DNA from 3 places in the Bradyrhizobium sp. LTSP857 genome. Region 2 is predicted to be linked to each of the others. Evidence: predicted binding sites of a transcription regulator. Region 2 holds the regulator's gene; each other region holds the start of a gene.
What was found. The regulator LexA, encoded in region 2, represses DNA repair genes until DNA is damaged. The targets are predictions, from matches to a motif close to TGTTCNNNNTGTGTTCNG.

Region 1: a site for LexA is predicted at 3,141-3,158, ahead of UP06_RS20355 (PA0069 family radical SAM protein). Genes of this name have one in related genera too.
Region 3: a site for LexA is predicted at 3,190-3,207, ahead of UP06_RS26005 (ImuA family protein). Genes of this name have one in related genera too.

The regions. Positions count from the first base shown of each region.
Region 1 is NZ_JYMS01000030.1:67,696-72,548, forward strand. Features, by position in the region: gene UP06_RS20345 (glycosyltransferase family 39 protein) at 1-987, opposite strand, end outside; gene rnhB (ribonuclease HII) at 1,087-1,887, opposite strand; gene UP06_RS20355 (PA0069 family radical SAM protein) at 1,956-3,119, opposite strand; gene UP06_RS20360 (RMD1 family protein) at 3,301-4,140, opposite strand; gene UP06_RS20365 (glycosyltransferase family protein) at 4,370-4,853, shown strand, end outside.
Region 2 is NZ_JYMS01000046.1:461,819-466,671, reverse strand. Features, by position in the region: gene UP06_RS31620 (ComEC/Rec2 family competence protein) at 1-595, shown strand, start outside; gene UP06_RS31615 (GAF domain-containing protein) at 605-1,546, opposite strand; gene UP06_RS41730 (hypothetical protein) at 1,761-2,192, opposite strand; gene UP06_RS31605 (hypothetical protein) at 2,385-2,588, opposite strand; gene lexA (transcriptional repressor LexA) at 2,856-3,557, opposite strand; gene UP06_RS31595 (molybdopterin molybdotransferase MoeA) at 3,734-4,853, opposite strand, start outside.
Region 3 is NZ_JYMS01000039.1:276,159-281,011, reverse strand. Features, by position in the region: gene UP06_RS26020 (inorganic phosphate transporter) at 1-304, opposite strand, end outside; gene UP06_RS26015 (UdgX family uracil-DNA binding protein) at 429-1,874, opposite strand; gene UP06_RS26010 (putative DNA modification/repair radical SAM protein) at 1,874-3,109, opposite strand; gene UP06_RS26005 (ImuA family protein) at 3,272-4,066, shown strand; gene UP06_RS26000 (Y-family DNA polymerase) at 3,957-4,853, shown strand, end outside.

The DNA.
Region 1 (4,853 bases), on a different contig from region 2:
ACCGGACATCACCAGCACGACGCCGGCACCACCGACGACGGCATCGAGCCCGAACAGGCCGGAGATCAGGACCGCGCCGAGGGCCGGCGCCAGCGCAAAGAAGTAGACGAAGTTGCGCGCGAGCGGCTCGACCGGCGGCCGATAGATGATCGGCGCCTCCTCGGTCTTGCCGGCAAACAGGCCGGTGTTGAGGAATGTCAGCACCGGGATCGCCGCCGCGCCGAGCACGAGGCCACCAAGCAGCCAGGCCGCGTGCAGCGCGCGGGCGTTCAGCTCGGAGACCTGCGGCACGGGAGGCAGGACCAGCGTCTCGGCACGCATCAGCCAGACCGCATAGGGCATTGCCAGCACGGCAACGACGATGATCGCGAACAGCGGATCGAGCGCACGCAGCGTGCGGCGGCCGCCGGCAGTCGAGATCGCGAAGATCACGAGCAGCACGAGGAGGAAGATCGCCGCGGGCGTGGTCAACAGCAGCAGGCCGGCCTCGATCGACCAGGCGAACCAGGCATTGCCGCGGCGCTGGCCGATGATCTGCCAGGAATGCAACAGCAGCAGCGTCCAGAGCGGCCGTGCCAGCACCAGGGGGCCGAAATCGAGCGCCGGCGAGGAGAAGGCCAGCACCGTCATGGTCAGCAGCACGGCGAGCACCGCCTGTTGGGTGCCGACCACGGCGCGGGAGAGATGATAGAGCGTGACGAAGGTGGCGATCTCGCAGAGCTCGGCCAGGACGTAGACGCCGAAGATGTGGCCGCCCGCGGCGCGATAGGCGATGTCGGCAAGCCAGACCGGCAAAGGCGGGCCGAGATCGGTGCCGACCTGGTATTCGCGGCCGAAGGCCAGCACGGTCGCGAGGCTGCCGGGCGGGCTGCGGTAGAACAGCAGGGCCACGAACAGCCACATCGCGGCCTGCAACAGCACGGCGATCCACACGATCAGCCGCGGCCGGGCGCGAATGAGCTCGATGACCAGGGAGGTAAACCGCATGCAACGCCCGCAAGATGCAGCCAACCCGTCCAGCCGGCCCTATTCACTCAGGAGTATTTTGATAAAGGGCGCTGCGCGTCGTGGCAACGACAGTCTGATCTAGAGGCTGGCGGAAGCATCGATTTCAACGGCCGCATCCACCTGCAACTCGACCTCGCCTGTAAACAGATCCCGCGCCGGCTCCGCCGTCCAGGGCATGTGCTTGGCACGGGCGGCGGCGACGGGGGCGAAGAAGCTGCGGTGATGCACGGTGGGGCCGAGGCGGTTCAGCGCATCGAGGTGGTCCGGGACGCCATAGCCCTTGTGCTGCTCGAAACCGTAGCCGGGGCAGTCCTGCGCCAGCGCGCACATCAGCCGGTCGCGCGTCACCTTCGCGATGATCGAGGCCGCCGCAATCGACAGCACGATGCCATCGCCGCCGATCACGGCCTCGCAGTCGCACGCCGTATCGAGCCGGTCGCGGCCATCGACAAAGACGTGCCTGGGCGACTCGGGCAGTGCCACCACGGCACGCTTCAGCGCCCAGAGCGAGGCGCGCAGGATGTTGTCGCGGTCGATGCGGGCGCGCGAGGCAACGGCGACCGAGACTTGCGCGGTCGCGCAGATCTTGTCGAACAGCCTTTCACGTTCCTCCGCCGTCAGCCGCTTGGAATCATCGATGCCGCGCGGAATGCGATCGGGATCGAGGATCACGGCCGCCGCCACCACGGGACCGGCGAGCGGCCCGCGTCCGGCCTCGTCGCAGCCTGCGACCGGCCAGATGCCGCGCTTGATCAGCCCCCGCTCGCGGCGGAAGCTCGGCCGGGTGACGGCGATGACGCCTTTGGCCGCCTTCGGCGCCTGCGCGGTCTTACCCTTGGCCCGCCCCTTGGCCTTCTTTGTGGATGTATCCCGAATCATGGCCGGGATCGTGCGCAAGCAGACCGCGCGGCGCAACGGGGAACCCGCAGCAATTCCCGTTATTCAGCTCAGAACAGGCTGAGCTGATCGCCGTCCCGCTTCGGCCTCGCAAAATGATCCGTCGTCAGCTTGGAGCGCCGCTTGTTCAAACCGAGCCGGTCGCAGGCGATCTCGAAGCGGCGGCCGATGGTCCAGGCCATCGGGCCTGTGCCCTTCATGCGCTCGCCCCATTTCGCGTCGTAATCGCGGCCGCCGCGCATGTCGCGGATCAGCGTGAAGACGTGGCGATAGCGGTCCGGATAGTTCGCCATCAGCCATTCGCGGAAGAGATCGCGCACCTCCAGCGGCAGCCGCAGCAGCACGTAGGAGGCTTCCTTGACGCCGGCATGGGCCGCGGCATCGAGAATACGCTCCATCTCGGAATCGTTCAGCGCAGGGATCACCGGCGCGACCATCACGGTGGTGGGAATGCCGGCGTCCGAGAGCTGCTTCAGCGCCTCCAGCCGCTTCGGCGGCGTCGAGGCGCGCGGCTCCATGGTGCGCGCGAGTTTTGGATCGAGCGAGGTCACGGAGATCCCGACCTTGGCGAGGTTGCGCTTGGCCATGCGCGCGAGAATGTCGATGTCGCGGGTCACCAGCGCCGATTTGGTGACGATGCCGACGGGATGGCCGGCGCGTTCCAGCACCTCCAGAATGCCGCGCATGATTTTGCGCTCGCGCTCGATCGGCTGATAGGGATCGGTATTGGTGCCGATCGCGATCATTCGCGGCTCGTAGCCTGAAGCTGCGAGCTCCTTCTCGAGCAGCGCCGGCGCGTCCGGCTTGACGAACAGTTTTGACTCGAAGTCGAGCCCAGGCGACAGGCCGAGATAGGCGTGGGTCGGCCGTGCGAAGCAATAGACGCAACCGTGCTCACAGCCACGATAGGGATTGATCGAGCGGTCGAAGCCGATGTCGGGGGACTCGTTGCGGGTGATCACCTTGCGCGAGGTGTCGACCGCAACCGTGGTCTTGAACGGCGGCAGCTCCTCAAGGCTCTGCCAGCCATCGTCGAAGGCGACGCGCGCCTCGGCCTCGTAACGGCCGCTGGCGTTGGATTGCGCGCCCCGACCTCGCCTGCGCTGTTTGTCGATGGCGACCGCCAGCTCAGGGAAATCAGAAGGCGCACCCGCCGGCTCGGAGGGCGCCGTGACCGGCGGGTGCTTGAGAGCATGAGAGGATGCTGGACTCATGAAGCCAAGATAGCATGTGATCAGAACAAATCAAGAACAAGAATGAAAAACTCGAAAACAACCCCATGCACAGTAGAACTGCCAGTTGGCGACGATCCCGGTGAACGTCCCCAGGCGCATGACAAATCAACAACAATCGGGCGCCGCGCGCAGCGAACGCGATCCTCTCGATGCAACGCGCTCAGTGAATCCCGGCAAAGATCTGGATGCACCCGATCGCGACCTCGATCACGATCAGCACCACCACCGCAATTTCGAGACGCAGCGAGCGCTGGGTGTCGATGATGTCGGTCAGGGCGTTGGCGGTCGCCGACACCGCCGTGAGCTTGCGCTCGAGCGTGTCGAGACGTTCCTTCAGCTCGTACTCGTCTTCGAGACGGCCGTAGAGCCGGTCGAGCTCGGGCTTCTCCCAGAGCACGTCGGGTTTCTCGGCAACGGCAACGCGACCGGCCACGCGCTGCTGGACCAGAAGCGCATTGCCGATCAGTTGCAAAATACCCTTGCGCCGGGGCGGCGTACGGCCGCGCTCGGCGAGCTGGCGCGCAAAGGGCTCGATGACGTCGAACACGGCCGCAACGCGCCGCTCGTCGCGCGCCAGCGACGTGCTCTTGGCGAGCGCGTCGGCAATCAGCAGCAGCCTGTCGTCAGAGAATTTGGCGAGGCAGATCGGGCCGCCCGGCGGAATCGCTTCGGCGCTCTCGTCCTTGCAGAGCTGCGCCTGCGCGATCTCCTCCTCATAGGGGCTGAGTTCGCCAATCACGCGGGACTTCAGGCTGTCGATCAGCACCTTCTCCTCCGAAGGGAGAAGGCCGATCAGCACCACGACGCCGTAGCGGAAGATCACGGCGAGGCCGGCATGGACGCGAAAGGCGGCGGGCGTCGAGGAAACCGGCGGACCGATTTCGAGCCCCGACGGATTGATGCGCTCGCCCAGCATCACGGCGCGGATCCGCAAGGTCGGCGCGGCGTCCTGCTTCGGCGATGTTGACGCTGTGCCAACAGGAAGTTGATCGGCGTTCACGCGAGTATCCTGCTTTGCGCCACCGGCTTTCTACGGACTCTGCACCGGTGCCGAAACATTTGGCAATCTTGCCACCCCGCGCGCGACACATTTGGCTGATGGGCTGGCGGCGGTTTACCATCGATCGCCGAAGTGCCGCCAGAAAGTTGCACTCGGCAACGCCGCATGTTTATGACAACATCATGGCAAGTTACGCTTCTCCCGAAATTGAGACACCGAAGCCTCGATCATGCTGAGCGTCATCATTCCGACCGAAGGCGTGGAGCAGACGGCGGTTGCAACTCTGGCCGCGCTGGTCCCCGGTGCCGCGGCCGGCGTCATCCGCGAAGTCCTTCTGGTCGACGGCACCCGCAACGGCGTCATCGAGCGCGTTGCCGACGTCGCAGGCTGCCGTTTCATCGGATACGAGGGGTCGTCGCAGGGCGCAGCCCTTGCTGCCGGCGCACTCCAGGCGCGTTCGCCCTGGCTGATGTTCCTCCCCGCCGGCGCTGTGCTGGAGACCGGCTGGATCGAGGAGACCACCCAGTTCATCCAGGCCGTCGCGTCCAGCGGGCGGGATCGCGCGGCGGTGTTCCGCTATGCCCGTTCGCCTTATGCAGATACCGGGTTCCGCGATTTCCTGCTCTCCGTAGTCCGCAAACTCGCCGGCCCCCTGGGCGATCAGGGACTTTTGATCGCGCGTGATCATTACGACCGGATCGGCGGCTATCCGC
Region 2 (4,853 bases):
GCGATGGTCCGGCGCGCTGGTGCTGTTCGTTGCGATCGTCTGGGGTTTGTCGGTCCGGCAACCCGACATCCTCATCGCCGGTGATGGCCAGAACGTCGCGGTGCGGGGCAGGGACGGGCAGCTGCATCTGATCAGGACGAGCAAGGACAATTTTCTGCTCAAAGAGTGGCTCGCGGCCGATGCGGATCCTCGCGATGCAGGCAGCGCCTCGCTCGCTAACGACGTCTCGTGCGATGACTCAGGCTGCGTGACGCCGCTTGCCGACGGGCGCCTGGTCGCACTGGCGCTGCGCATCGACGCGCTGGCCGATGATTGCAGCCGCGCCGCGCTGGTGGTGACGGCGCGGCCGGCGCCGCCGGATTGCGCGGCCATGGTGGTCGATCGGCCTCGCCTCGCGAGCCAGGGCGGGCTGGCGCTGACGCGGCGTGGCGACGGTTTTGCGGTTCAGGCGGTCAAGGCCAGGGGCGCAGATCGTCCCTGGTCGCCGGTGATCCCCGGCGCGGCAGATTATGACGGCAGTCTTGCGCCGAAGACGGCCGCGCCCCGCAGCAACGACGCAACGCCATCTGAGACCGACTTGCAGGCCGAGGATTGAGCGGACGGGCTACAGGTACCAGGCTAACATCGCTTCAAGCCCAGCGCTCCCGATCACCGGCAAGACCACCATCTGGCTCAGCCCGGCTGCGCGAGCCCCCACGGCCGCGATCGAGCCGTCCTGCGCGAGGTCGTCGTTGAGCGCGGGCATGCCGGTGGTCCAGGCCCCGCCGATGCTGCCTTCGCCCCTGGCGATGGATCTTTGCGCATAGAGCGCGGCGAGATCGGTCTGCGCGCTGCAATCGCCGGCGCGAAACATCAGCCCCGAACGGGCCTCGTTCGGCACCCAGATCTCGAAGCGTCGCGCAATCGGGGTTGCCTGTGCGGACAGGAATGTCAGCACCCAGGTCTGGTCGGTGCCGGTGCGATAGGGCACGCCGACGCCGAGATTGATCCCGACCTTGGCGGCGTCCTCCCAGCGCAGAAAACTCTTGGCGTCGTGCAAATCCTTGATGATCAGCGGCAGCCCGGCTTTCCAGGTGCGTCCGGGCAGGCCGAAGCCGCGCGGAAATTTGGTGTGGCGGGAGTTGAACTCGAACATGTCGGCGCTGCCGTAATAGCCGTCGACGAGGCCCATCTCGTGCGAGACTTCGGCATCGTTGTGCCAGAGCTCGACCGCGCCGACATGGGCCTCGTCGTCGCCGCAGAACAGCACCATGACTGCTTGCAGGAATTCGCCGGCAAACACCGGCACCGCGACGCCGCAGGTCAGACCAGCCTCGATGGCCTGGTCGGTTCGCTTGAAATAGGAGTTGGCGAATTTGGTGAGGATCACGGGGTGGCCGGCGGCCCAGGCCTTCCCGGGAAGCCCCTCGTCATATCGGAAGCGCAAATCTTCGCTCGCGGCCTTGAACGCGGACAGGCCTTCGCTGTAGAGGCCGCCGCCAAATTCCAGCCGCATCCGCGTCCGGTCAGGCACCCAGAGTTCAACGACGCGAATGAAGGTCTTCATCGAGCCTGTCCGCCGCCTCGAGCCGTGAGCAGCATCGGCGATTTGTCAGCAGAACGGACGTTCAAAATTCAGGCAGGGCAGCGGAAACTTCGTGCGGTGGGGAAGTGCGGCGAGCAGATGTTATTCCAGGGCCGCAAACCACCCCATCTCGCCGGCCTCGGCCGGCGATGGACATTTCAATCCTGGCGCCGACCTGGCGGCCGGGATGGTGGTGTCAGCCGATCGGCAGGCGAGTGATCGTTGGCTGCCTGTCGGCGATCTGCGGCTTGTGCTCGCGCTCGCCCACCTGTTGGGTCACCGGCAATTGCAGCACGGTTGCGCGCTGGCCTTCGACGAGCTGCGTCACCAGCACGTATTTGCCGTCGGGGAATTCGATCGCATCATGGTGGCGATCGGGAATGTGCGGATCGACCTTGCCGAACTTGCCGACGCGGGAGTTGATGGTGCGCGTCCAGATCCAGCGATTGTCGTAGCGGACGCTGTCGGCGAAGGCGAGCTCCGTTCCCGGCAGCAGGCAGACCGCGACGGAGGGATCGGCTTCGGAGGCGAAGCCGCGCGTCGAGGTGCCGCGGAAGGTTGTCGTGACGATCGTCTCGCCGACTTCTGCGGGACGCGTCGCGACGGCGTGCAGGCTGTAGTCACACATCGGGTGCTCCTCATTCAGGATAGAGCACCCGCGCCTCTTCTGAGGCGCAGGCCTCTATCAGAGTGGAAGCCTGCAAGCTTATGCTTGTTTGTGGGCAAATCTGCGGCTCGCATCCGCAGCGGGCAATCACATTATCTTTTTCAAATGCGCTGGGAACAAAGCCTGCTCCCGTGCATTTTGGGAGCTTCGACGTCAGCGGCCAGCAGGTGCCGACCAACCCGAATATTGCCAGGCCGGTTGCGCCGGCTCGACCGCGTTGCGGGCATTGCGGAATTGCTCGCTGGTCGTCGCCTGCGGTGCCTTGCGCAGATGGTGCTGCGACTGCGCCGCAAACGCTTGCGACGCTGATGCTGTGATCAGCGCCATCGTGACTGTGCTCAGAATGATCTTGCGCATGGGTGTCTCCTCGGTCTCTCAAAGCCTGCGAAGCGGTGTGTGCTTCGTTGTGGCGTGCCGAGGATGTAGCGCTGGAGAGGTGGCCGGATAATCTGTGCAAAACCAGAAACACTATCCAGCGGGAGCGGACAATCGTCCGCTCCAATCGTTAATGGGCGGCCGCCAACAGGCGGTGCGCGGAAGATTGAGATTATTGTTTAAGCATGACCTTTTCGGAAAACCGCTGCGCACTTTGCGCTAACGCGGCCCTTCGGGTCCGGGTCATGCTCAGTACTTCCGGTACAACCCGATCAGCTTGCCCTGAATCTTCACCCGGTTGGGCGGCAGGATGCGGACCTCATAGGCGGCGTTCGCCGGCTCGAGAGCGATCGAGGCGCCACGCCGACGGAAGCGCTTGAGCGTCGCCTCCTCGTCGTCGATCAGCGCCACTACGATGTCGCCGGTATCGGCGGTCTCGTTGCGTTGGATCAGCGCCATGTCGCCGTCGAGAATGCCGGCCTCGACCATGGAATCGCCGCGCACTTCGAGCGCGTAATGCTCGCCCGAGCCGAGCATATCAGGCGGTACGCTGATGGTGTGGCTGCGGGTCTGCAACGCCTCGATCGGCGTGCCGGCCGCGATGCGGCCCATGACGGGCACCGCAACGGGGCGCTCGCCGTCGTCCGCAGGCGCGCCGGAGCTGGTGCGGACCTTGCCGAGAGTGCCTTCGATGACGCTCGGGGTGAAGCCGCGGCGGCTGCCGGCGGCGGCCTGGAGCTCCGGCAGCTTGATCACCTCGATCGCGCGGGCGCGGTTGGGCAGGCGCCGGATGAAGCCGCGCTCCTCGAGCGCGGTGATCAGGCGATGGATGCCCGATTTCGAGCGCAGGTCGAGCGCGTCCTTCATCTCGTCGAAGGAGGGCGGCACGCCGCTTTCCTTCAGCCGCTCACTGATGAACCGCAGAAGCTCGTATTGTTTGCGCGTTAGCATCTCGACCAAAATCCCCCGGTTGATGTCGTTCGATTCCGAGACGTTCAATTCAGCGATAAGCCGCTACATGCTCGAAACAAATCATGAACGGACACTATATGTTCGATATGTGTTCCGCAACTGCTTAATTTACCGTGAACGCCGCAATGTTCGCGGAACGCATGTGGTCCAGGCGTTCAGGCCGGTAAGCGCAGCACCTCGCAGGGCGTGCCTGCCTCGGCCTTCGGCGCGAACGGCGCGCGCACGAGAAGTGCCTGTGCCGCAGCGAGATTCGCAAGCAGCGAGGAATCTTGATGGTTCACGGGATGGGCGATGAGCGTGCCGTCGTCGCGCACCTCAAGCCGCGCGCGCAGATAATCCTCGCGCTGGTCATTGGCGCCGACATCGCGGCCGAGCAGGGCGCGTTCGCGACGGTGATGAATCACTTCGCGGCCCGACAGCGCACGAATCAGCGGGACCATGAACAGGAAGCCGCAAACGTAGGACGACACGGGATTGCCGGGCAGGCCGATCACGCGCATTGCCCCCAACCGCCCGTGCATCATCGGCTTGCCCGGCCGCATCGCGATCTTCCAGAACGCCATCGAGATACCTTCGGCATTCAGCGCCGGCTGCACCAGGTCATGATCGCCGACCGATGCGCCGCCGGTCGTGATCAGGATATCTGCGCCGCTCTCGCGCGCGCGGCGGATGCCGGCCGTGGTCGCCTCCAGCGTGTCGGCGGCAACGCCGAGGTCGATGGTATCAGCACCCTCGCGACGGGCGAGCGCATGCAGGGCGTAGCCGTTGGAATAGACGATCTGGCCATGGCCGGGCGTCGTGCCCGGCATCACCAGTTCGTCCCCGGTGGCGAGAATCGCGACCTTCGGACGGCGGCGGACGGCAAGCTGCGGGTGGTTCATGCCGGCGGCGAGCGCGAGGTCGCGCTCGGTCAGCCGGGTGCCCTTGCGCAGGAGCACGTCGTCCTCGCGAAAATCGATGCCGGCGGGGCGGATGTGCCGCCCGGTGATGGCGGCCTCCTTGATCGCGATGCGCTTGCCGTCCGCGACGGTGTCCTCCTGGATCACGACGGCGTCGGCGCCATCGGGAACGACGCCGCCGGTGAAGATTCGCACGGCTTCGCCGGCGCCGACAGTTCCAGCAAATGGCCGGCCCGCCGCGACCTCACCGATCACGGTGAGCCGGGAATCGATCTTCGCTGCATCGGCTGCGCGCACGGCGTAGCCATCCATCGCCGACATCGCCTGCGGCGGCTGCGTGCGCCGCGCCGCGACGTCGCGCGCGAGCACGCGATGG
Region 3 (4,853 bases), on a different contig from region 2:
TGGCGGGCAGGGAGCGCGTGTAGATGACGGTCGCGACCGCATTGGCGGTGTCGTGGAAGCCGTTCACGAACTCGAAGCCGAGCGCGATCAAAAGCGCGACGAAGAGCATGAGGAAGGGGGCGATGCTCTTGACCTGCGCGCCAGCCGCATCGACATCGACCCAGATGCTGTAGGCAACGAAGAGCAGTGCGGCGGCGATGACCCCCATATAGATGATACCAGTCAGCGGATGGAATCCGCCTTCAAGGTCGGGGCCCTTACGCAAGGCCGGCTCAATGGAGCCGGGTAAAGCAACGTCACTCATCGGAATTCTCCTGTCCCAATGCCTCCGATTTTGCGCGCGGCATGTGACAGCCAGTTGAAATGGTTGAAAAACTATTGATAAGGGGAAACTTTTCCACCGCCTGTTGCGCGCATTGCGGAGAGCGTCAAGCGGCGTGGGCGGATTTCTTCTGAAGACCGGCAGCGATCTTCAGGTCTTCAACAAAGCGCTGATATTCCAGCACCTTGGCCTCGGGGTCGGGCAGCCGCAGCAAATAGGACGGATGTACCGTCACCAGCGCCTTGCGGCCGTCGGGAAGGTCGATCAGCCGGCCGCGGGTCTTGCCGATCGGCGTGATCTTGCCCAACACGCTTTGCGCGGCGGTCGCGCCCATCGCCACGACGAGATCGGGCTGGATTGCCGACACTTCCCGCTCATACCACTGCCGGCACGCTTTGATCTCCGGCGTTGCCGGCTTCTGATGCAGGCGGATTTTTCCGCGGGGCACAAATTTGAAGTGCTTCACCGCATTGGTGACATAGACCTTCTTGCGGTCGACGCCGGCCTCTTCCAGCGCACGGTCGAGCATCTGGCCGGCGGGGCCAACGAAGGGATGGCCGGCGAGGTCTTCCTTGTCGCCGGGCTGCTCGCCGATCAGCATGATGGTGGCGTCCTTCGGACCTTCGCCGAACACGGTCTGCGTCGCATCCTTGTAAAGCGGGCAGGCGCGGCAATGCGCAGCCTCCTCGCGGAGTGTTTCGAGATCGTCGGCGGCTGTGGTTTTGCGGGTCATCGGAGCCTCCGGCCGCTTCTGAGGCTTGTGTGGATCGGTCGCGGATTTAGCGATCATGGCGCCGGTCATGCGTTCGGCGTCCTCGATCAAGGGTTTAATGATCGAAGCCTCGGGCAGGTTCCTCCAATATTTCTTCGGCATCTCCGTCTGCATCGCCTTCACCTTGAGCCGTGCCGGATTGAAGATGCTGGCGTAGTAGCGTCGCCAGGTTTCCTCGAGCCGGTCTTCGCCGGGGGCCTCGCCCTTGCTGACGCCTGATGTGAACGTCAGTGCGTGGCCATCCCAATGCGCGCACAGGTCCGGCGTCAGGATCGACCAGGGCATGTCGGCAAAGCGTTTGGCGAAGAACGGCGCAGCGAGCTCGACGATGTGATGTTCCGGCTCGAACCAGGCGACGTAATGCGCTTCGCGTTCCCGGCCGATCTCGCGGAAACGCACGAAGGCATGCATTTTGTGCTCGTCGCGATGGACGGCTCTTGCCATGGCGGTGATTTGCGCGACGTCGGAATCGGTCGCGACCTCGATGAGATCGTGATTGTCCTTCAGCCGGAAGAGCAGGCGATAGAGGATCGCGAAACGCTCGCCGTCGCGGTGAAGGATTGCCGCTTTTGCGAACTCGACAAATTTTGCGGGCACGTTGAAGGTGCCGTCGTTCACCTCAAGTATCGGAGACGGCGCAGGCATCGCGAACAACTCCGCTTCGCCGCCTTGCACGGTCCAGGTGACATCGGCAGGCCTCACATGATGAAGCACGAGGCTACGTGCGGCTTTGCGCCAGCCGTCGAAATCGGTTTCGGTGTCGAGGGTGAGGTACTGCATCAGAAGCCAAATCCCAATTGCGTTGCCCTCGGCTTGAATCGCTCGATGAGCCCGGCAGCATCGAGCCGATGCGACGGAGGGCGATGATCGCTGAGGACGATGAACGGCAGCGCCTTTTTCTGGGGCACATGCAGCCGCGCGAGATCGGCGACGCGGATCGTGGTCGTGCGCCGCGTTGCGATGATGCGCTCGACCGCCTTGGTGCCGAAGCCCGGCACGCGCAACAGTTCCTCGCGGCTGGCGCGGTTGATGTCGAGCGGGAAGCGGTCGCGATGGCGTAGCGCCCAGGCGAGCTTGGGATCGATGTCGAGCGGCAGCATCGCGCTGTCGTCGACGATCTCGCCGACGTCAAAACCGTAGAACCGCATCAGCCAGTCGGCCTGATAGAGCCGATGCTCGCGCAGCAAGGGCGGTGCGCGCAGGGGCAAAGCGCGGCTGGCATCGGGGATCGGGCTGAAGGCGGAGTAATAGACGCGCCTCAGCCGGTATGAACCGTAGAGATTGGCGCTGGTATGGAGGATGGTGTGATCGGAGGCAGCATCAGCGCCGACGATCATCTGCGTGCTTTGGCCAGCGGGTGCGAAACGCCGCGGCTTCGTCTTCGTTTTCGCGCGGTGGCTTTCTTCCGCTTCGTCCAGCTTCAGCCGCAGCCGGCCCATGGTACGGCGGATCGCGCGCACGTCCTTCTCAGGCGCGAATTGCTGCAGGCTCGTCTCGTCCGGCATTTCGATGTTGATGGAGAGACGATCGGCATATTTGCCGGCTTCCGTGATCAGCGCGTCGTCGGCCTCGGGAATGGTCTTGAGATGTATGTAGCCGCGGAAGTAATATTCCTCGCGCAGTTTTCGCGCGACGCCGACGACCTGCTCCATGGTGTAATCAGGGCTGCGGATGATGCCGGATGAGAGAAACAGTCCCTCGATGTAATTGCGCCGGTAAAAGTCGAGCGTGAGCTTGACCACCTCGTCGATGGTGAAGCGGGCGCGCGGCACGTTGGAGGAGGCGCGGTTGACGCAATAGAGGCAATCGTAATTGCAGGCGTTGGTCAGCAGCACCTTGAGCAGCGAGATGCAGCGTCCGTCCGGCGCGTAGGAATGGCAGATGCCCATGCCCGGCGCGGTCGAGCCCATGCCCTTGCCGTCGCTGGAATCCCGCTTTTCGGTGCCGCTGGAGGCACAGGACGCATCGTATTTGGCGGCGTCCGCCAGAATCTCCAGCTTGCGCTGTACGTCCATCTCAGAATCCCTTTGATTCAGCTCATGAATCCGACTGAGTGCCAATTCGATTGACTCTTCGGACGCCGTTAGCTTTATATTAGAACATATCATGAACAAATGAGCCAGCCGTTGGTTTCTTTTTTGAGAGCCACGGCATCTATCCCTGAAGGAGCGGCGAGCATGAGCGGCGCACGCGGAAGCGCGCTTGCGATCCTGCGCGGCCAGATCGAGCGCATCGAGGCGGCGGAGGTCGTGCATCAGCGCGATCGCGTCGCGCTCGGCCACAGCGAGGTGGACTGCGCGCTGAAGGGCGGGCTCGCGCGCGCGGCGATCCACGAGGTGTTTTGCGAGGGGCGCCAGGGCGCGGCCGCGACGGGCTTTGTCACCGGGCTTGCGGGCCGCGTGACGACACGCAAACCGCTGTTGTGGGTGCGGCAGGATTTTTCGGACATTGAAACCGGCGCGCTGTCGATGAGCGGGCTCGCCGAACTCGGTCTCGATCCGCGCCGCGTGGTGATGGTACGCGCCGCTGACGTGGAGAGTGCGCTGCGCGCCTCGGCCGACGCGCTCGCCTGCGATGCGCTGGGGGCCGTGGTGCTCGAGCTCTGGGGCGAGACCAGGCAGTTCGATCTCGTGGCGAGCCGCAAGCTGACGTTGGCCGCGCAGTCTTCCGGCGTCACCGGCCTGCTGCTGCGGATGGCTGCGCAGCCGCTGCCTTCGACTGCGGAGACACGATGGATGCTGCGCGCGGCGCATTCACCGCCGGGGGCGATGTGGAGTGCCTGGGGCGCGCCGCGCTTCGATGCCGAACTCCTGCGCAATCGTCATGGCCCGTGTGGCCGGTGGATCATGGAATGGAAATGTGATGAGTGCCAGTTCAGTGAACCGCCGGCGTATCCTCAGCCTGTGGCTGCCGCGCCTGCCCGTCGATCGGATCCAGCGATTTTTCCCGGCGCGCAGCGGCGTGCAGGATGAACAAAATATCGTCGTCATCAAGGACAACAACGCGCTGGTGATCCATTCGCTCGACGATGCGGCATCGCGTTTGGGCCTGCATATAGGCCAGCCCTTGGCCAATGCCCGGGCGATGTGTCCGGACTTAAAAGTGTTCGACGCCGATGTCGTGGCCGATGCAAAGACGCTGAGCGACGTCGCCGACTGGTGCGACCGCTTCACGCCGTTGGTTGCGCTCGATCCGCCGCACGGGCTGTTTCTGGACATCACCGGCTGCGCGCATTTGTTCGGCGGGGAAGCGGCGTTGTTGCAGACGCTGGTGCGCGCGCTGGGGCGTCAGGGCTTTGCCGTCAGCGCGGCGATTGCCGGGACCTCGGTCTGCGCGCGCACGCTGACGCGGCAGGCTTCAGGCACCATCGTCGCCGATGGCGGGGAGGCAGAGGCGATCAACCGTCTCCCGGTATCCGCGCTCGGCGCGGACGAGGCCATCACCACGGGGCTGCGCCGTGCCGGCCTGAAAACCATCGGCGATGTCGCATCCCGCGCGCCGCACGAAATCACGGCGCGGTTCGGCGCACGGTTCTCGACACTGCTCGCGCATGCGCTGGGACAGGGCGACGCGCCGATCAGTCCGCGCAAGCCGCTGCCGGATTACATCGTGGAAAAACGTTTCGCCGAGCCGATCGCAACCGACATCATGATCGCGATGACGCTGTCGCGCCTCGCCGATACGCTGATCGCGTCCATGGAGAAGCAGGGTAAGGGCGCACGACGCCTGGAGGCCGCCTTCTTCCGCACCGACGGCGTG